Regions from separate parts of the Streptomyces sp. NPDC003720 genome, predicted to be linked through region 1. Evidence: riboswitches for the same ligand, from Rfam matches in the RefSeq annotation. Region 1 holds a riboswitch; each other region holds the start of a gene.
What was found. Region 1 has a riboswitch for cyclic di-AMP ahead of ACFYU0_RS34680 (M23 family metallopeptidase). Riboswitches for the same ligand answer to the same signal wherever they lie in the genome.

Region 2: linked by a shared signal. The riboswitch ahead of ACFYU0_RS00600 (C40 family peptidase) and the one ahead of ACFYU0_RS34680 (M23 family metallopeptidase) in region 1 are both predicted to bind cyclic di-AMP.
Region 3: linked by a shared signal. The riboswitch ahead of ACFYU0_RS30495 (transglycosylase SLT domain-containing protein) and the one ahead of ACFYU0_RS34680 (M23 family metallopeptidase) in region 1 are both predicted to bind cyclic di-AMP.

Annotation. Positions count from the first base shown of each region.
Region 1 is NZ_JBIANZ010000018.1:47,198-53,428, reverse strand. It holds gene ACFYU0_RS34690 (PrsW family intramembrane metalloprotease) at 1-819, shown strand, start outside; gene ACFYU0_RS34685 (aldo/keto reductase) at 845-1,792, opposite strand; gene ACFYU0_RS34680 (M23 family metallopeptidase) at 1,941-2,981, opposite strand; cyclic di-AMP (ydaO/yuaA leader) riboswitch at 2,989-3,157, opposite strand; gene ACFYU0_RS34675 (PP2C family protein-serine/threonine phosphatase) at 3,392-4,588, opposite strand; tRNA gene ACFYU0_RS34670 (tRNA-Met) at 4,780-4,853, opposite strand; gene ACFYU0_RS34665 (dihydrofolate reductase family protein) at 4,920-6,053, opposite strand; gene ACFYU0_RS34660 (MarR family transcriptional regulator) at 6,140-6,231, shown strand, end outside.
Region 2 is NZ_JBIANZ010000001.1:115,583-121,813, forward strand. It holds gene bioB (biotin synthase BioB) at 1-884, opposite strand, end outside; gene ACFYU0_RS00580 (8-amino-7-oxononanoate synthase) at 1,032-2,159, shown strand; gene ACFYU0_RS00585 (DUF397 domain-containing protein) at 2,255-2,479, opposite strand; gene ACFYU0_RS00590 (helix-turn-helix transcriptional regulator) at 2,489-3,349, opposite strand; gene ACFYU0_RS00595 (ATP-binding protein) at 3,561-4,019, shown strand; gene ACFYU0_RS00600 (C40 family peptidase) at 4,210-4,683, opposite strand; cyclic di-AMP (ydaO/yuaA leader) riboswitch at 4,687-4,910, opposite strand; gene ACFYU0_RS00605 (hypothetical protein) at 5,252-5,560, opposite strand; gene ACFYU0_RS00610 (ATP-dependent Clp protease proteolytic subunit) at 5,567-6,205, opposite strand.
Region 3 is NZ_JBIANZ010000012.1:136,413-142,643, reverse strand. It holds gene ACFYU0_RS30515 (ABC transporter permease) at 1-533, opposite strand, end outside; gene ACFYU0_RS30510 (ABC transporter ATP-binding protein) at 520-1,494, opposite strand; gene ACFYU0_RS30505 (outer membrane lipoprotein carrier protein LolA) at 1,546-2,751, opposite strand; gene ACFYU0_RS30500 (polyprenyl synthetase family protein) at 2,996-4,006, opposite strand; cyclic di-AMP (ydaO/yuaA leader) riboswitch at 4,540-4,724, shown strand; gene ACFYU0_RS30495 (transglycosylase SLT domain-containing protein) at 4,728-5,213, shown strand; gene ACFYU0_RS30490 (Cof-type HAD-IIB family hydrolase) at 5,276-6,088, opposite strand.

The sequences.
Region 1 (6,231 bases):
TTCTTCGTGCGCGTCGTGATGTCGCCGTTCGCGCACCCCCTGTTCACCGTGCTCACCGGCATCGGCTTCGGCCTCGCCGCGCTCTCCACCGAACGCGGCCGGGCCCGGCGCGCCCTGGTCCCGCTCGGCGGACTGCTGCTGGCGATGGGCATGCACGCCCTGTGGAACGGCTCCGCGACCTTCGGCCGGTTCGGGTTCCTCGCCGTCTACGCCGCCTTCATGCTCCCCGCGTTCGGGCTGCTGACCTGGCTGGCGGTCTGGACCCGGCAGCGCGAGCTGCGGACCGTGCGGGAGGAGCTGCCCGCGTACGTGTACGCCGGGTGGCTCGGGCCTGCCGAACCGTTCGTCCTCGGGTCGATGCGGGCGCGCCGCGCCGCCCGGGACCACGCCCGCCGCCACCTCGGCGGGCGGCCCGCCGCGCGGGCGGTCGCGCAGTACGAGGCGTACGCCACCTCGCTCGCCTTCCTGCGGCACCGTGGGCGCCGGGGCCGGGCCGGCGCCGGTTCCGCCGTCCGGGAGCAGGAGCTGCTCGCCGAGCTGTGGCGGCGCCGGGAGGTGGCCCGGCCGGCGCTGGAGCACGCGGCCAGGACCGTGGCCCCGGTGCCGGCGGCCTCGGCGTACTGGGCGCGGTACGGGTATCCGGCGATGCCCGCAGGCCGCCCGGCGGCGTACGGACACCCGGGGGCGTACGGGCACCAGGGTGTCCCGTACGGATATCCGCCGGTGCCGTACGGCGCGGCGCCGAACCCGCCCGCCCCCTACGGGAACCCGTCCGCGCCGCCGCCCGGGTACCCCGGGTACAACCCGTACCGGTCCTGACCGGGCGTCCGCCCTCCGGCCGGGGTCAGGCGGAGGCCTGGTTCAGGCGGTCCACTTCCTCCTGGGTGAGCCGCAGCTCCGCCACGCCCAGCAGCGCGGGGAGCTGTTCCACCGTGCGGGCCGAGGCGATGGGGGCGGTGACCGTCGGCTGGGCGGCCAGCCAGGCGAGGGCGACCGTGGCGACGGGGGCGTCGTGGGCTCCGGCGACCTCGTCCAGGGCCGTGAGCACCCGCTGACCGCGCTCGGAGTCGAGGTGCTTGGCGGCGGAGCCGGCGCGGGCGCTGTCGACCGTCGTGCCGGGGCGGTACTTGCCGGTCAGGAAGCCCGAGGCGAGGGCGAAGTACGGGACCGCGGCGAGCCCCTCGCGGGCGGCGAGGTCCTGCAGCGGGCCCTCGTAGGTGTCGCGGGAGACCAGGTTGTAGTGGGGCTGGAGGGCCACGTAGCGGGCCAGGCCCTCGCGGTCGGAGAAGTCGAGGGAGGCCCGCAGCCGCTCGGGGCTGATGTTGGAGGCGGCGATCTGCCGGACCTTGCCCGCCTTCACCAGCTCGTCCAGGGCGCCGACGATCTCCTCCACCGGCACCTCGGGCTTGTCGAAGTGCGTGTAGTAGAGGTCGATGTAGTCGGTGTCCAGGCGGCGCAGGGAGGCGTCGGCGGCGGCCTTGATGTTGGCCGCGCTCAGCCCCTGGTACTGCGGGTGCTGGCTGACCTTGGTCGCGACGACGACGTCGGAGCGGTTGCCGCGGGCCTTGAGCCACTTGCCGATGATGGTCTCCGACTCACCGCCCTCGTTGCCCTCGATCCACGCCGAGTAGGAGTCGGCGGTGTCGACGAAGTTGCCGCCCGCGGCCGTGTAGGCGTCGAGGACGGCGAAGGAGGTCTTCTCGTCGGCGGTCCAGCCGAAGACGTTGCCGCCGAGGGCGAGCGGGAAGACCTCGAGGTCGGAGGAGCCGATCTTGCGCAGGGAAACAGTCATGCCCTGTTACAACGATCAACCCCATACCGCCCATTCCGGATTCACGCGAACGGTGTGTGAACAAGACCGGCGGCCCCGACTCCAAGGGGAGTCGGGGCCGCCGGGAAGACGGTGCGCGGCGCCGGGCCGGGTCGGGCCCGGGCCGGAATCAGGGGTTGAGGCCCTTGCCGTGCAGCCACGCCATCGGGTCGATGCCGGTGGCCGCGCCGCCGGGGTGGACCTCCAGGTGCAGGTGCGGTCCGGTGACGTTGCCGGTGGCGCCGACGCGGCCGATGACGTCGCCGGTGCTGACCTTCTGGCCGACGGAGACGCTGATCGAGGACTGGTGGCAGAACCACAGCTCGGTGCCGTCGTCGAGGGTGAGAATGGTGCGGTAGCCGTAGGAGCCGGCCCAGCCCGCCTCGGTGATGGTGCCGCTGTGGATGGCCTTGATCAGCGTGCCGGTGGGCGCGGCGAAGTCGAGGCCGGTGTGGTAGCCGGAGGACCACATCGAGCCGGCCTGGCCGAACGTCGAGGTGATCGTGTACGAGGACGTCGGCAGCGTGTACTGCTTGGCCAGCTCGGCCAGCCGCTCCGCCTCCGCCTTCTTCTCCGCGGCGGCCTCGGCCTCCTTCTTGGCCTCGGCGGCCTTGGCGGCGGCTTCCTCCTTCGCCTTGGCGGCCGCGTCGGCGGCCTGCTTCTCGGCGGCGGCCGCCGCTGCCGCGGCGGCCTTGGAGTCGGCCTTGCTCTGCTGCTGCTCGGCCTGGGCCATGATCCGGCTGCGCAGGGTCTCGCCCGCGTCGGAGCCGCCCTGGTCGCTTTCGGCGGCCGCGGTGGTGCCGACCGTGCTGAGGGAAGCCGTGGTGGCCTCGGCCGCCTCGGCGTGGTCGTCGCCGAACAGGGAGCCGACGGACGGCAGATCGGGCATGGAGATGGACACCGGCGGCTTGCCGGTGTGGGCGCTGGCCATGCCGCCCGCGCCGACGGCCGCTATGACGCCGACGCCGAGGACGGTGGAGCTGCGGGCGAGTCCGCCGCCGCGCTGCTTGGCGACGCGGTGCCGGCCGCGTACGGGGCGGATGGACTCCTCGGTGGGGTTCCACTCCTCCCAGGGGCCCTCTTCGGCGCGGTAGCCGCCGTAGCCGAACGTTTCGGTGTCGGGCTGGCTGGGCACGTATGGGGCTTCGGGGGCAGGCCGGTTGGACGCCACGCGGGCGTACTCCTTTCCTTCCTCCGCCTACCGGGTTAGCTGACGGGTTCGGAGCAGGAAGGTCTCCTACGCGCGTATACGTACCGGGAACCGGATCGGTTCACGGTGGCATCCGCGTGATTCACCCCAAGGTGGTGGTTCCCCGGTTCCCTTGCGGGATTCGGCGCGTGCGCACGGAGCCGCCTCTTGTGACGGCTGGGACGACCGCGCTGCGTTATCGAACGTTAATAGACTCACGTGTGAGATTCCAAGCCGTTCGGCTTGATCATTAACGTTTCCGGGGGTGGACGTACGCCGCGCGGCCGTGGAAAACGGGCGAGTTGACCGGCATTCAGGAGTCACGAGGTTTTTGATGGTGACTCAGCGGGCAAGCGGAGGGCTTCCATCCGATCACTTTCGGTCACCTCGGGTCAGGGCCGGCGTACGGCGAGCAGTGCCATGTCGTCCGCCATGCCGCCCCCGGAGTGCCGTCTGACCTCCGCGGCGAGCCGGGTGAGCAGGGTCCGCGGGTCGGTGCAGCGGCGGCCGGCGAGCCGGCGCACCGGGTCGTAGAACCGGCCGTGGGCGTCCCGGGCCTCGGTGAGGCCGTCGGTGTGGAGCAGCAGGGTGGCGCCGGCCGGGAAGCGGGACTCGGCCGCGCGGTCGGGGCGCCGGCCGAGCTCGCCCAGGCCGAGCGGCAGCGCGGGCTCGCCCGCGGTCAGGACGTGCAGGGCGCCGTCGGCGTGCAGCAGCAGGGGCGGCGGATGACCGCGGTTGACGATCCGCACCACCCCTTCGCCGGGCGGCAGTTCGGCGAGGACGACGGTGGTGAAGCCCTCCAGCGCGTCCGCCCCGTCGCGCCGGGCGCCCTCGCGGGCCAGCGCCCGCTCCAGCCGCCCGGCCACCGCCTCCAGCGTGGGCTCCTGTTCGGCGGCCTCCCGGAACGCCCCGATCACCACGGCGACGGCGGCGACCGCGCCCATGCCCTTGCCGCGCACGTCCCCGACGACCAGCCGCACGCCGTACGGGCCGTCCTGCACCGCGTACAGGTCGCCGCCGATGGACGCGCCCTCCTGCGCCGCCTCGTACCGGGCCGCGATGTCGAGGCCGGCGATACGGGGAGCGGGCTCGGGCAGCACGGCCCGCTGGGCGGCCTCGGCGATCTCCCGGACGGAGGCGAGCCGCCGGTCGCCGAGGCGTACGACCCGGTTGATGACGACGGCCAGCAGGGCGACCGTGGCCACGGTGACCACCTGGGTGACGGTGTTGACGTCCAGGCCGGGGCCGAAGTGGGCGTGCACCGCGTAGGTGGCGCCCAGTGCGGCCAGTCCGGTGAGGAGCGTGGTGCGCAGCGAGGTCAGGGGTGCGGCGACCAGCGGGGCGGCGGTGAAGAAGGGCACGGCGGTGAACTCGCGCGGGGTCAGCAGGTCGTACAGGAGCCCGCCGGCGATGAGCAGGAGGGCGAGGGCGTGGGGCAGGCTGCGCCCGGCGGAGCGGCGGCGCTCCGGGGGCAGCGGCGCGCGGCCGGCGCCGAGGACCGGGTCCGGGTCCGGGTCCGGAACGGGTCCGCCGGGGAGCCGGCCGGCCGCCCTGGCGTACGGGCTGTCCTCCACCTCACCAGGGCGCACTGCTGGTCTCCCGTGTCCTCGACGTGAGACCAGCGTGGCGGGGGCGCGGGAGGCGGGCGACCGCTGTGGCCCGAGCGGATGACCTGCTGTGACGTACGCCACTCGGCTTCCATGGGGCGGCCGTGCGGACAGGCGACGGAAAGCACTCAGGGCCGGAATCCATGAACTGGATTCCGGCCCTGAGTCTTCAGTAGCGGGGACAGGATTTGAACCTGCGACCTCTGGGTTATGAGCCCAGCGAGCTACCGAGCTGCTCCACCCCGCGTCGTTGTGTCTCAAGCATACGTCATGTCCGGGGGTGCTCCGCACACACGTTTCCGCGCGGCGCCGCTCAGGGCAGCAGATGGGCGTTCGGCGCCTTGGCCGGGCCCTCGTACTCGGGGAGCAGGACGACGTCCACGCCGGCCGCCGCCAGCACTCCGGCGCCGTCGGCGCCGGGCACGAAGGTGTCCGGCTCCCGCCAGGCCGTGACCACCCGGCGCACGCCCGCGCGCAGGATCAGCTCGGCACAGGGTGCGGGGCGGGAGGCGCGGCGGGAGCAGGGCTCCAGGCTGCTGTAGACGGTGGCGCCGGGCAGCCGGGGGTCGGCGGGGTCCAGCTTGGCCAGGGCCGCCTCCTCGGCGTGCACGACGGGGTCGCCGCCCTCGCGCGAGTGGCCGCGGGCCAGCTCGGCGCCGTCGGCGGCCACCACCACCGCGCCGACGCTGAACGCCGTGCGGGAGGGCGGGCACAGGGCGGCCAGCTCGCAGGCGGTGGCCAGCCAGCGCCGGTCGGCGGCGGCCGGCGCGGGGCCGGCGCCGGGGGCGGTGGGTTCGTAGCGCATGAGGACGACGTCCTCGATCCGGCGGGACTCGGTGAGCCGGAGCCGGCCGCCCTGGTACCCGCCCGGGCCGAACAGGCGCGGGGCGGCCGGGTCGCCGACGAACAGCGGGGCGAGGACGAGCTGGAGTTCGTCGGCGAGGCCCTGCTGGAGGAGCTGGGTGTGGACGGTTCCGCCGCCCTCGACCATCAGGCGCCGCACCCCGCGCACGTCGTGCAGGTGGGCCAGCAGGGCGCGCCAGTCGAGCTCGGGGCCGAGCGGGACCACGTCGGCGGTCCCGCCGAGGACGCGGGCGGCCCGTTGGGCGCCCCGGTCCGTGCTGTACACGACCTTCTCGCCGCCGGTGTGCCAGAAGTTCGCGGCCGGGTCGAGGTCTCCGGAGGCGGTGACGGCGACCTTGAGCGGGTACGCCGGGCGGCCCTCGGCGACCCGGGCGGCGCGGCGCGCGGGCGAGTTGACGAGGAGCCGGGGGTTGTCGGCGCGGATGGTGCCGGCGCCGATCAGGATGGCGTCCACCGAGGCCCGCACCTCGTCGACGCGGTCGAAGTCGGCCGGGCCGGAGAGCAGCAGCCGGTCGGGGCCGGTGTCGTCCAGATAGCCGTCGAGGGAGACGGCGGCGGACAGCAGGACGTACGGGTACGGCATCGGCGCGCTCCCTCGCGAAGACCCCGGCGGAGCCTTGTTCACATTCGAATCTTGGTTCAAGTTTGAAACAAACCTACACTGGCGGCATGACGACCCGCTGGCTCACTCCCGAGGAGCAGCGCGCCTGGCGCGCCTACATCGCCGCCTCCCGGCTGCTGGAGGACGCCATCGACCGGCA
Region 2 (6,231 bases), on a different contig from region 1:
ATGGAGTTGGCCAGGTTCAGGGCCAGGGGCTGCATGGTGCGCAGATGGACCTCGCGGCCGCCCGCGATGCGCACCTCGGCGTCCGGGCAGACGAAGCGGACCATGGCGAGGATGCGCAGACAGCGCTGCGGGGTGAGGTTCCACTCCTTGGCGAGCGGGGTTCCCTCGAACGGGATCAGGAAGTTCACCGGAACGGAGTCGGGGTCGAGCTCGCGCAGCGAGAACACGACGTCCACCAGGTCCTCGTCGCTCTCACCCATACCGGCGATCAGCCCGGAGCAGGCGGACAGCCCGGCCGCGTGCGCCTTGTTCACCGTGTCCACCCGGTCGGCGTACGTGTGGGTGGTGGTGATGTCCCCGTACGTGGCCTCGGAGGTGTTCAGGTTGTGGTTGTAGGCGTCCGCGCCCGCCTCGCGCAGCCGCTCGGCCTGGCCGTCGGAGAGCAGGCCGAGACAGGCGCACACCTCGACGTTCTCGTGCTGGTCCTTGATGGTCCGGATGGTCTCGGAGACCCGGTCCACGTCCCGGTCCGTGGGGCCGCGCCCGGACGCCACCAGGCAGACCCGCTTGGCGCCGCCCGCCAGGCCCGCGGCGGCGGCCTCGGAGGCCTCGCCGGGCTTGAGCCAGGTGTACTTGAGGATGCCGGCGGTGGAGCCGAGCCGCTGGGAGCAGTAGGAGCAGTCCTCGGGGCACAGGCCGGACTTGAGGTTGACCAGATAGTTGAGTTTCACGCGCCGGCCGAACCAGTGCCGGCGCACCTTGCCGGCCGCGGCCACCACATCGAGCAGGTCGTCGTCGGAGGTGGCGAGCACGGCGAGAGCCTCGTCGCGGGTCGGCGTCTCGCGCCGAAGCCCCTTGTCCACCAGCGTGTTCAGCAGGTCCATGAGGCACGATCCTGTCCTACGGGACCGCCTCGGGCCAAGGAGAGTTTGCACAACGGAGACGGTTCACCGTGTGGGTATTGCCACACCATGGGCGGGCGGCCGTACGGCTAGTGTCTGTCCGCTACCTACAAAAGCCTCGGAGGACCCATGGCGTTCGGCTGGATCGACGAGCAGGCCGAGGCGCGCCGCCGCGCCGGACTCGTACGGACCCTGCGCCCGCGTCCGGCCGACTCGCCGCTGCTGGACCTGGCGAGCAACGACTACCTGGGTCTCGCCCACCATCCGGAGGTCGCCGAGGGGGCCGCCGCGGCCGCCCGCGTCTGGGGCGGCGGGGCCACCGGGTCCCGGCTGGTCACCGGCACCACCGAGCTGCACACCGAGCTGGAGCGGGAACTGGCCGACTTCTGCGGCTTCGAGGCGGCCCTGGTGTTCTCCTCCGGCTACGCCGCCAACCTGGCCGCGGTCACCGCGCTGGGCCCGCACGGGTCCCTGATCGTGTCCGACGCGGGCAACCACGCCTCGCTCATCGACGGCTGCCGGCTCGCCCGGGGCGCCACCCAGGTGGTCGGGCACGCCGATCCGCAGGCCGCGCGCAAGGCGCTCGGCACGCATCCCGGTCCGGCGATCGCCGTCTCCGACACGGTGTTCTCCGTCGACGGCGACGCGGCGCCGCTGGCCGCACTGGCCGAGGCGTGCCGCGAGCACGGCGCCGGGCTGGTCCTTGACGACGCGCACGGGCTCGGCGTGCTGGGCGACGGCGGCCGGGGCGCCCCGTACGCGGCCGGACTGGCGGGCGCCGACGACGTGGTCGTCACCGCCACGCTGTCGAAGTCGCTGGGCAGCCAGGGCGGTGTGGTCCTCGGCCCGGCCCGGGTCATCGCCCATCTGGTCAACGCGGCCCGCACCTTCATCTTCGACACGGGTCTGGCCCCCGCCGCCGTGGGCGCCGCGCTCGCGGCGCTGCGGCTGCTGCGGCGCGAGCCGGCGCGGGCGGAGCGGGCCCGCGCGGTCGCCGCCGAACTGCACGCACGGCTGACCGCCGCGGGTCTGGAGGCGGTGCGACCGGACGCCGCGGTGGTCTCCGTGCGGGCTCCGTCCCCGGAGCAGGCCGTGCGCTGGGCGGCCGACTGCCGTACGGCAGGCCTGGCCGTGGGCTGCTTCCGTCCTCCTTCCGTGCCCGACGGCATCTCACGGCTGCGGCTGACCGCCCGCGCGGACCTGTCCGGGGCCGAGATCGAACGCGCTGTACGTGTGATTCGCGAGGCGCGACCATGAGTCGGCGTGACACGGCCGCACATCTGGCGAAAGTGATCGGATCTGATCAGTAGGGGTCGGTCCGCCGGCCGGTTCTCAGGCCGGGTCCGGCCCGGTCACCGGAGCGCGGCCACGAAGCCCGCCCAGCTCCCGGGGGAGAAGAGCAGCGCGGGTCCCGCGGGGGCCTTGGAGTCGCGCACGGCGAGCAGTCCGGCGCACGGGCCGGAGTGCGGCCGGGCCGTCTCCACGCAGTTGTTCGCTCCGGTGCTGTAGCTGCTGCGCAGCCACCGCACGTCGTGCAGATCGGTACTGGCTGGGACGTTCCGAGGCAGAGCTGTCATGGTGCCTCCTTACGCGCCGTCACCTATCCCGGCGATGTAGTCCAACGATTCCTCGGGTGAAAGGGCGTGGAACTGAAGGGTGTCGAAGGCCTCGGCATAGGCCATGAGGTCTTCTTTCCGTTCCAGGTAGAGGCTACTCGTCAACTGGTCGAGAACAACTACGTCCAGATCAGAAGTGCTCGGAAATGAGAAGATAACGAAAGGCCCGGTGAGGCCGACATGCGCCCCCGCCGCGAACGGCAGTACCTGGAGCCGTACTTGGGGCAGCCGAGCGGCCTCCACCAGCCGTTCCAGTTGCCGCGCCATCACCTCGGGACCGCCCACCTCGCGCCGCAGCACCGCCTCGTCCAGCACCGCGGTCAGCTCCAGCGGCGGCTCGGACCGGAGCACGTCCTGCCTCGCCAGCCGCACCTCCACCAGCGCGTCCAGCCGCTCCTCGTCGACGCCCTCCACCGCCGCGCGGGTCACCGCGCGAGCGTATTCGGGCGTCTGCAGAAGGCCGGGAACCACCGTGGTCTCCAGGGTGCGCATCCCGCTCGCCTGCGACTCCAGGCTGATGAAGTCGCGGTAGGTGGGCGGCAGGACGCCCCGGTAGGCGTGCCACCAGCGGTTGCGGCCGCCCGCGTCCTCCGTGCCCGTCAGCATCAGCAGCATGTCGCGCAGTTGCCGGTCCCGCACCTCGTAGGCGTCGAGGAGTAACCGCACGTCGGCCGGTCTCACCCCGCTGGCGCCGGTCTCGATGCGGCTCACCTTCGACTGGTGCCAGCCCACCAGGAGGGCCGCCTCGCCACTGGTGAGCCCGGCCCCGGTGCGCAGCGCGCGCAGTTCGGCGCCCAGTTTGCGGCGGCGCACCGCGGGACCGTTCTGCATGGGAACTCCTTACTCCTTCCGGGCCGCCCGGATACGGTTGCGCGTCGCAGAGTTCACCGCTTCGGGCGACAGATATATGCATATCTTGGTGGATCGCTCCCCTGACCGGCCCGGTGGTGGCAGTCTGACGGCGAAGCACCAGTCCGGGACCGTACTCGAACCATCCGCTCCTCGTCGGACCGCGGTCCCGTGGGAAAGGGACGACGTCGCCATGGCAGACCACCTGGAAGCATCCGTCACTCTGCCGAGCGATCCCGCCTCGGTCTCCGCGGCCCGTTCCTACGTACTGAGCACCCTCGCGGAGTGGGGCCTGCCGTCGGACACCGAAGTGGCCGACACCGTGCGCCTCATCGTCTCCGAACTCGCCACCAACGCCGTGCAGCACACCTTCGGCCAGTCACCCACCTTCACGGTCGACATCGCGCTCGACCGTGACGAACGCCTGCGCATCGGCGTCACGGACAGTCATCCGCGCTTCCCCAAAAGACTGCCCGCCGCCGTCCAGCAGGACAACGGGCGGGGCATGGTCATCATCCGCTGGCTCACCGCCGAGTGCGGTGGCAGGCTCCGCGTCCGGCCCACCCGCGAGGGCGGCAAGACGGTGTCGATCGAACTGCCGTGGACCCACCAGGGGGAGCGGCTCACCGCGGCCGGACAGCAGGAACCCTGAGGAGCCTCCCTGAAAGCCGGCGAACCGGGGCCCGGTGCGCGGCCCCGGGGCCGTCCCGCGGTGCCGCACGGGCCCCGGACGCGGCTGCGCCGCCCCGGGGCCGCCCGCGTGCTTCAGGCGGACGCCGGGACGGCGCCGACGGTCAGGGGGAGCGGCCCCGCTGCTGGAGCCGTTCCGGGGCTGGGCGGGGTCAGCTGACCCGGCCGTACCAGACGCTGCGGGTCCAGATCTTCTCGAGCCGGACCACGGCCCCTGTCTTCGGGGCGTGCCAGATCTTGCCCTTCCCGGCGTAGATGCCGACGTGGTAAACGCTGGAACCGGAGTGGAAGAAGACCAGGTCGCCGGCCCGGCGGTGGCCGGCGGAGATATGGCGGGTCCTGTTGTACTGCTGGGCCGCCGTGCGCGGCAGCTTCTTGCCCGCCTTCTTGAACGAGTAGAGCGTCAGACCCGAGCAGTCGAACCGGCGCGGACCGGTTGCCCCGTACTGGTAAGGCGAGCCCTTCTTGGAGGCGGCGATGTGCAGGGCCTTCGTCGCCAGAGTGGCGGCCGAGGCCTCGTTGGCCAGGCCGGGCACTGCGATGGAGCCGCCCACCGCGGCAAGCGTAAGAGCCGAGGCCGTGCCGGCCCGGGCCATCATCGACGGGACACGATTCAGCGCAGTCATGCGCAACCCTTCGTCAGCCGCCTGTGAAGGATGACCTGTCGGATTCGGGCTGGCGAAGTGGCCCGGCCGCGTTGCCGCGGCTTCACCCCAAGGGCTGCTCGGCACGACCGTCCGTCTGCGACGAACGTCCGTCCCGGCGACCCGTCTTGCCTGGGTCCTCCACTCCTGCCGATCCACTCCTGTCGACCGGTCATCCGGGCGGCGGCAGGACTCGGCGTCCGCACGGATCGCCCCGCCGCGGTGGCGGGGGCTTGTCGTCAGACAGGGATCTTCACTCACAGGTGTCCGAAAATCCCAACGGAACCGGGGATTTGTGGCGTTACTCACCACTCACCCGTTCGGGTGGACACTGCTCTGTTCGAGTCGTCGTCAACTCCCGCGCGTAGCCCCGGACCTGGGACGAAGCACCTCCGGGCAGGTCCCCGAGCGGCCGATCGCGCAAGTCGGAGGGTCAGAAAAAAAGCCCGGAGATACTCCGGCCGGGGGTACGTCGTTCGGGCCGTTTCAACTCGACGCCGGGCGGACCGTCGACGACCGGGTCCACCCGGCGCGGGAACCGGCGTCCGGGTCAGCCCACGCCATCGGGCGGGAGCACGACGCGCGCGGTACGGCGCTCGCCGTCGAGCACCCTCAGCGCCCGTGCCAGCGTGTCCCCGTGCAGCTCCGTCTCGCCCCGCCGGTGCATCAGGGCGAGCGCGTCGCGCAGCTCGGCGGCCTTGCGCACCAGGGCCTGCGCCGCGCGCAGCCCGCTGTAGGTGTCTCCCGGTCGCGCCGGGTTGATCCGGCCGAGCAGGTCGGCCGCCTCCAGGTAACGGTCGATCAGCTCACCCTCGGCCCTGGTCAGCGCGGGCAGCGGCGGCAGCTCGGGCGGCAGCACGGCGGGTCACCTCGCCCGCTCCGCGCCGGGACCGGCCTTGCGGCTCGGCACGACGCCGTCCACCAGGCCGTACGCCAGCGCGCCCGGCGCGTCCAGCACCAGGTCGCGCTCCAGGTCCCGGCCGACCTGCTCCGGCGTGCGCCCGGTGTGCCGGACCAGCAGTTCCTCCAGCAGCGCCCGTGCCCGGGTCAGTTCCCCGGCCTGGATGAGGAGGTCGCTCGGCTGCCCGTGGGCCGGCTCGGCCAGCGCGGGCTGCTCCAGCACCACCCGCGCCCCCGGCAGGATGAAGCGCTTGCCCGGGGCGCCGGCCGCGAGCAGGACCGCGGCGACCGAGGCGGCCTGGCCCAGGCAGTAGGTCTCCACGTCGCAGTGGACGTAGCGCATCGTGTCGTAGACGGCGGTCATGGCGCCGAACGAGCCGCCCGGGCAGTTGAGGTACAGCGTGATGTCCCGGTCCGGCGCCGCGTGTTCGAGATGCATGAACTGGGTGATCACGTCGGTCGCGGCGGTGTCGTCGAGCGGGGTGCCGAGGAAGATCACCCGGCTCTCGAACAGCTTCGAGTAGGGATCGAGCGTGCGGTGCCCGCCCGTGCCGGTGCGCTCGGTGAACTCGGGCAGGACGTGGCGGGCGGACGGTCGAGCCATGGGCGTACCCCTCCTCACGACGGGAC
Region 3 (6,231 bases), on a different contig from region 1:
AAGGTGATGCTCGTGCCGGAGATGGTCGTGAGGTCGCCGAGCGGGAACAGCAGCGCGCCGACGGCCAGCGCGGACACGGCCACGACCAGGGTCGCGAGCAGGCAGAAGGCCATGACGGTCGCGTACTTGACGAGCAGCAGGCGGGTGCGGCCGGCCGGGGCGACCAGCAGATAGCGCAGGGTGCCGGCGCCGGCCTCACCGGCGATCGAGTCGCCCGCGACCACGCCGACCGCCATCGGCAGGAAGAAGGGCAGGGTCGCGGCCAGCGCCGTGAACACCAGGAACAGGCCGTTGTTGGTGATCTGGGCCATGAACGCCGGCCCGCCGCTGCCGCCGTCCGCCCCCGGGCCGCCCCGCGTCTCGATCCGCACCGCGATCCCGACCAGCACCGGCACCGCCGCCAGCACCGCGAGCAGCGCGAGCGTACGCCAGCGGCGCAGGGTGGTGACCAGTTCGCTGCGCAGCAGTCCGAACGTCCACAGCGGGCTCGGCCGGCGCCCGGCCGGCGCCCCGACCGCCTCAGCCCGCGACATCGAAGCCCTCCCCGGTCAGTGCCACGAACGCGTCCTCCAGGGAGGCCCGTTCGAGGGTGAAGCCCCGCACCCGGACGCCCGCGGCGACCAGGGCCGCGTTCAGCTCCGCGAGGTCCCGCTCGGGCGGCTCCCCGGTCACCCGGTCACCGTCGGCGACGACGTCCGCGACGCCCTGCTCCTTCAGCACCCGGGCCGCCTCGGCCGGGTCCGGGGTGCTCACCGCCAGCCGGCCGCGCGCCCCGGCGGCCAGGTCGGCGACGGCGCCCTGGGTGATCAGCCGGCCCCGCGCCATCACCGCCGCGTGCGTGCACACCTGCTCGATCTCGTCGAGGAGGTGGGAGGACAGGAACACGGTCGTGCCGTCGGACGCCAGTTCCTTCACCAGGGCGCGGATCTCCCGCATGCCCTGCGGGTCGAGCCCGTTGGTGGGCTCGTCCAGCACGAGCAGTCCGCGCGGCTGGAGCAGGGCGGAGGCCAGGCCCAGGCGCTGCTTCATGCCGAGCGAGTACGCCCTCGCCTTCTTGCCCGCCGCGGCCGTCAGGCCCACCCGGTCCAGGGCGGCCGCGACGCGAGCGCGCCGGGTGCGCGGATCGGCGGTCGGGTCGGCGGCGTCGTAGCGAAGCAGGTTGTCCCGGCCGGAGAGGAAGCCGTACAGGGCCGGGCCCTCGATCAAGGCGCCGACGCGGGGCAGGACGGCGCGGGCGGACCGGGGCATGGGCCGGCCCAGGACGCGGGCCGTGCCCGAGGTCGGCTCGATCAGGCCCATCAGCATGCGGATGGTGGTGGTCTTGCCGGAGCCGTTCGGGCCGAGGAAGCCGAAGACGCTGCCCGCCGGGACGGTCAGGTCGAGACCGTCGACGGCGAGCTGTCCGCCGCGGTAGCGCTTGGTGAGGCCGCGCGTGGCGATGACGTGCTCCGTCGCGTCCTCCCGGTCACGCCCCGCGGCGGACGGTTCGTCCATCGGCTCCCCCTCGGTCTCCCTGTCCGCTGCCCGCACGTGCCCCGGGAAGGATCACTTCCCCGTGTTCGCCGCCTTCACCAGGGCGTCCTTGGTCACCGCACCGGCGTACACCTTGCCGTCGTCGGTGATCAGGGCGTTGACCAGGCGGGTGGAGAACACCGTGCCCTTGCCGAACTCGCCGGAGACCTGGTCGCCGAGCGAGCCGAGGAAGCCGCCGAGCGCACCGCCCTGGTCGCCGGACGGCGCGCCGCCCTTGCCGCCGGTGTCGAAGGTGGCGACCGACGTCCAGCCCTTGCCGAGCACGGTGGCGCCGTTCAGGCCCTTGGCGAGGTGCTCGCCGCCCTGGGGGGCGTGCTCCGGCGCCCGGCCCTTGCCGCTTTCCTTCCCCTCGGTGACCTTCGCGCCCTTGGGCGGGGTGAAGTCGAAGGTGGAGGCGGCCGGCTTGCCGAAGGAGACCTGGGTGAAGCCCGCGTCGAGCACGGCGGCGCCGCCGCTCCTCGGGGTGAGCGTGAACTTCAGCGGCATGCCGGTCTTCGCGTCCACGGCGATGCTGACGGCGCCGACCGTGGTGCCGGACTGCCTGGGCTTGATCAGCAGCTTGTAGGCGTCGCGTCCGGCGACCTGCGCGGTGCCGTCGACGGTCACGGACGTGGTGTCGTCGACCGCCTTCAGGGCCTCGTCGGCGAAGTTCTTCGGCGTGGCCGGCGGCTGCTCGGCCCGGTGCCGCCCACCGGACTCGGCGGCGGCCGAGTGGTAGACCTCGTTGCTCTTGCTGTCGTAGCCCCAGACGTCCTTGCCGTCGTGGACGACGCTGTACTCGGAGCCGCTCTCCAGCAGCGACAGCTTCTGCCGGTCCGGCCCGTCGGCGGCCACGCGGAGCGTGTGGGTGCCGGAGACCAGCTCGGTCAGCTTGGACTGCGGGTCCGCGGAGGAGCCGTCGCCGCCGCCCGCCGCCCCGGACATCAGGCCGCTCTCCAGACCGCCGAGGTCAGGCAGGCCGAGGTCGGTGCTGACCTTCACCGTGCCGGAGAGCTGCTGCACGTCCGACTTGGCGATCTTGTCGATGAGCTGCTGTGCGGTGATCTTCGGCAGGTCGGGGTCACCGGAGTCGGCGAGCGCCGGGACCAGCCCGATCGTGGCCGCCGCGACCCCCACCACCGCGACCGGGACCACGTACCGGGCGGCCTTGCGGCGTCCGGTGGGCAGGTCCTCGTCGCGCTCGGCGCCCGTTGCGTCGTCGGATTCGTACGGTGCCATCTGTGCCTTACCTCCGTCGTCGGCGGCGGCTGCCCCACACTGGTCCACCTGAGCCGCCATTCTCACCCGAATCGGTGAGGAGTGGTGATTTCCGTGGTTTCCATATGACCAAATCGGCCGTGAGGAAGCGTCAGACCGTGGCACCAACTCCGTGTACGCCTGGGGTATGACACCGGAGGGCGGCGCCTCCCCCGACCCGTAGGGGTCACGCGGGAGACACCGCCCTCGGCCGGCGTCAGGGGCCTCAGCCGGCCCGGTGCACCACCGCGTCGCACAGTTCGAGCAGCGCCGCCTTGGAGTCGCACTCCGGCAGCGGGGCCAGCGCGGCGCGCGCCTCCTCGGCGTAGCGCACGGTGTCGCGGCGCGCCTGCTCCAGCGCGGGGTGCGCGCGCAGCGCGGTCAGCGCCTCCTCGAGCCGGGCGTCGTCCCCGAGGTCGGAGTCGAGCAGCTCGCACAGCGCGACGTCCTCGGGCAGGCCCAGCCGGGCGGCGCGCTCGCGCAGCCGGAGCACGGGCAGCGTCGGGATGCCCTCGCGCAGGTCGGTCCCCGGGGTCTTGCCCGACTCGTGCGAGTCGGAGGCGATGTCCAGGACGTCGTCGGCGAGCTGGAAGGCGACCCCGAGCCGCTCGCCGTACTGGGTGAGCACGTCGACGACCGTCTCGTCGGCGCCGGACATCATCGCGCCGAACCGGCAGGAGACCGCCACCAGGGAGCCGGTCTTGCCGCCCAGCACGTCCAGGTAGTGGTCGACCGGGTCGCGGCCGTCCGAGGGGCCCGCGGTCTCCAGGATCTGCCCGGTGACCAGCCGCTCGAACGCGAGGGCCTGGACCCGGACCGCCTCGGGTCCGAGGTCGGCGAGGATCTGGGAGGCGCGGGCGAAGAGGAAGTCACCGGTCAGGACGGCGACGGAGTTGCCCCAGCGCGTGTTGGCGCTCTCCACCCCGCGCCGCACGGACGCCTCGTCCATGACGTCGTCGTGGTACAGCGTGGCCAGGTGGGTCAGCTCCACGACCACGGCCGACGGCACCACACCGGGGGCGTACGGGTCCCCGAACTGCGCCGCGAGCATCACGAGGAGCGGCCGGAACCGCTTCCCGCCGGCCCGGACGAGGTGCTGCGCGGCCTCCGTGATGAACGGGACCTCGCTCTTGGTGGCCTCGAGCAAGCCTTCCTCGACAGCCGTCAATCCGGCCTGGACATCGGCTTCCAGAGCCTGGTCCCGCACGCTCAGCCCGAACGGCCCGACGACGGTCACGAGGGGTCTCCTGTCTGCTGGTGTCTGCTGGCGATTACGCGGTTTGTCGATAGGTCGCTGCCCTCACTCAAGTCAGCGTATCCGGTCCTGTTTCGATCACCGAGGGCGGCCACCGGTCCGGCACGGACGGCATCGGACCATGATCGGCACAGTGTCGACCACCCGATAATACGGACATTAGGCGCATTAATACGCCTTTCGTGACGCGCAGGAAATCGGCCACAAGGCATCCCGCGGAGCGTTCCCCACTCGCCTGCCCTCGAGCCCAAATCCCCCATGTCTGATTTGGAATACTTTGCTATTTCGTGAATTGGGTCACGCGCCCCGGCCGGCCCGCCACGCCCGGCCACCACCCGTTTTTCCGCGCCACATCAGCGAGTTGAGCATTGGCAGTCGCAAAGGATCAAGTACCCAAAACGGAACAGAACAAGGTCAACTTGGTCTTTACGTGAATCCGACACTTGTTCCGGACATGTGCTCTCGCATACGTTCCCGGCCAGTCGAGCGGAACGCCGAATCCTGCCGCCGCCCGGCACCACCCATCGACGAACTCATTCGTACGGCAGGAGCGGGGGACCCAGGTAAGTTCGCCGGACCGGACGACACGTGTCGTCACCGGAACGGCAAGGGGTGAAGCCGTGCCGCCTCGGGCGGCACGGCCGGGCACCTCCCCGCCCGAACCCGACAGCTCACCTCGCAGGCGACGGAGAGGAACTTGGCCATGCCTGCAGCCGCTCAGCCCCGCCGCGTCCGCACGAACCGCCTCGCCCGCAAGCTCGCGGTCCTCGGCACCGGCGCCGCCGTGCTCGCCCTTCCGGTCGTCGGCGCCACCAGCGCCTTCGCGGCCGACTCCGCCGGCTCGGCCGGCACCACCCTCGCCGGGTACCCGAACAACCTCGACGGCTGGATCCGCGAGTCCCTCGCGATCATGGCGGAGAAGCACATCCCGGGCACCTACAACGGCATCCACCGCAACATCATGCGCGAGTCCTCGGGCAACCCGCGCGCCATCAACCTGTGGGACTCCAACGCGGCCAAGGGCATCCCGTCCAAGGGCCTGCTCCAGGTGATCGACCCGACCTTCAACACCTACCACGTGGCCGGAACGGCGTTCGACCCCTACGACCCGGTCGCGAACATCACCGCCGCCTGCAACTACGCGGCCGCCCGCTACGGGTCGATCGACAACGTCAACGGCGCCTACTGACCGGCACCGCGGCGTGGCGCCACCTGACCGGCGCCCGCCGCGGGCCGCTGCCCGCGTCCCGGTCAGCCGGCCGGGAACAGTCCTTCGAGGACGACGGCGACGCCGTCGTCCTCGTTCGACGTCGTGACCTCGTCCGCGACCGCCTTGAGTTCGGGGTGGGCGTTCGCCATGGCGACCCCGCGGCCCGCCCAGGCGAACATGGGGATGTCGTTGGGCATGTCGCCGAAGGCCAGGGCCCGTTCGGCGGGGACCCCGAGACGGCCGGCCGCCAGCGCGAGTCCGGTCGCCTTGGTGACGCCGCACGGCTGGAGCTCCACCGTGCCCGGCCCGGACATGGTGACCGTGGCCAGCGACCCCACCGCCGCCCGCGCGGTCGCCGCCAACTCGTCGTCCGACAGCGTGTGATGGCGCAGCAGCACCTTGCTGATGGGCTCGCGCCACAGGTCGTCGCGCCGGTCGACCCGCACCGCGGGCAGGGTCGGGTGGGGCATCAGGTAACCCGGTTCGATCAGCGTGAGGCCGTCCACGCCGTCCTGGTCGACGGCCGCGAAGACCTGCCCCACCTCGGCCTCGATCTTGCCGAGCGCGGTCTCGGCCAGTTCCCGGTCCAGCCGCACCGACCACAGCAGGCGTTCGGTGCCGGCGTCGTAGACCTGCGCCCCCTGCCCGCACACCGCGAGCCCCGTGCAGCCGAGCGCGGCCAGGAGCGGCCGCACCCGGGGGGCCGGCCGGCCCGTCACCACCAGGTGCCGGGCACCGGCCCGCGCCACCCGCTCCAGCGCGGCGAGCGACCGTTCGGAGACGGTGTCGTCACCGCGCAGCAGCGTGCCGTCCAGGTCGGTGGCGATCAGGGCGTATGCGGGAGGTGCGGCCATGATCAGAGAATACGGACCGCACGGCCCGCCGACTCACCAGGTTCCCGCGGGACTTGGGGCCCGCGGGAGGCGTTTCCCGGGTCGGCCGTGGGCCGCGGCCAGGTGCTTCACCGGGCCGGACCGATACCGGCCGTGCCGGGCGG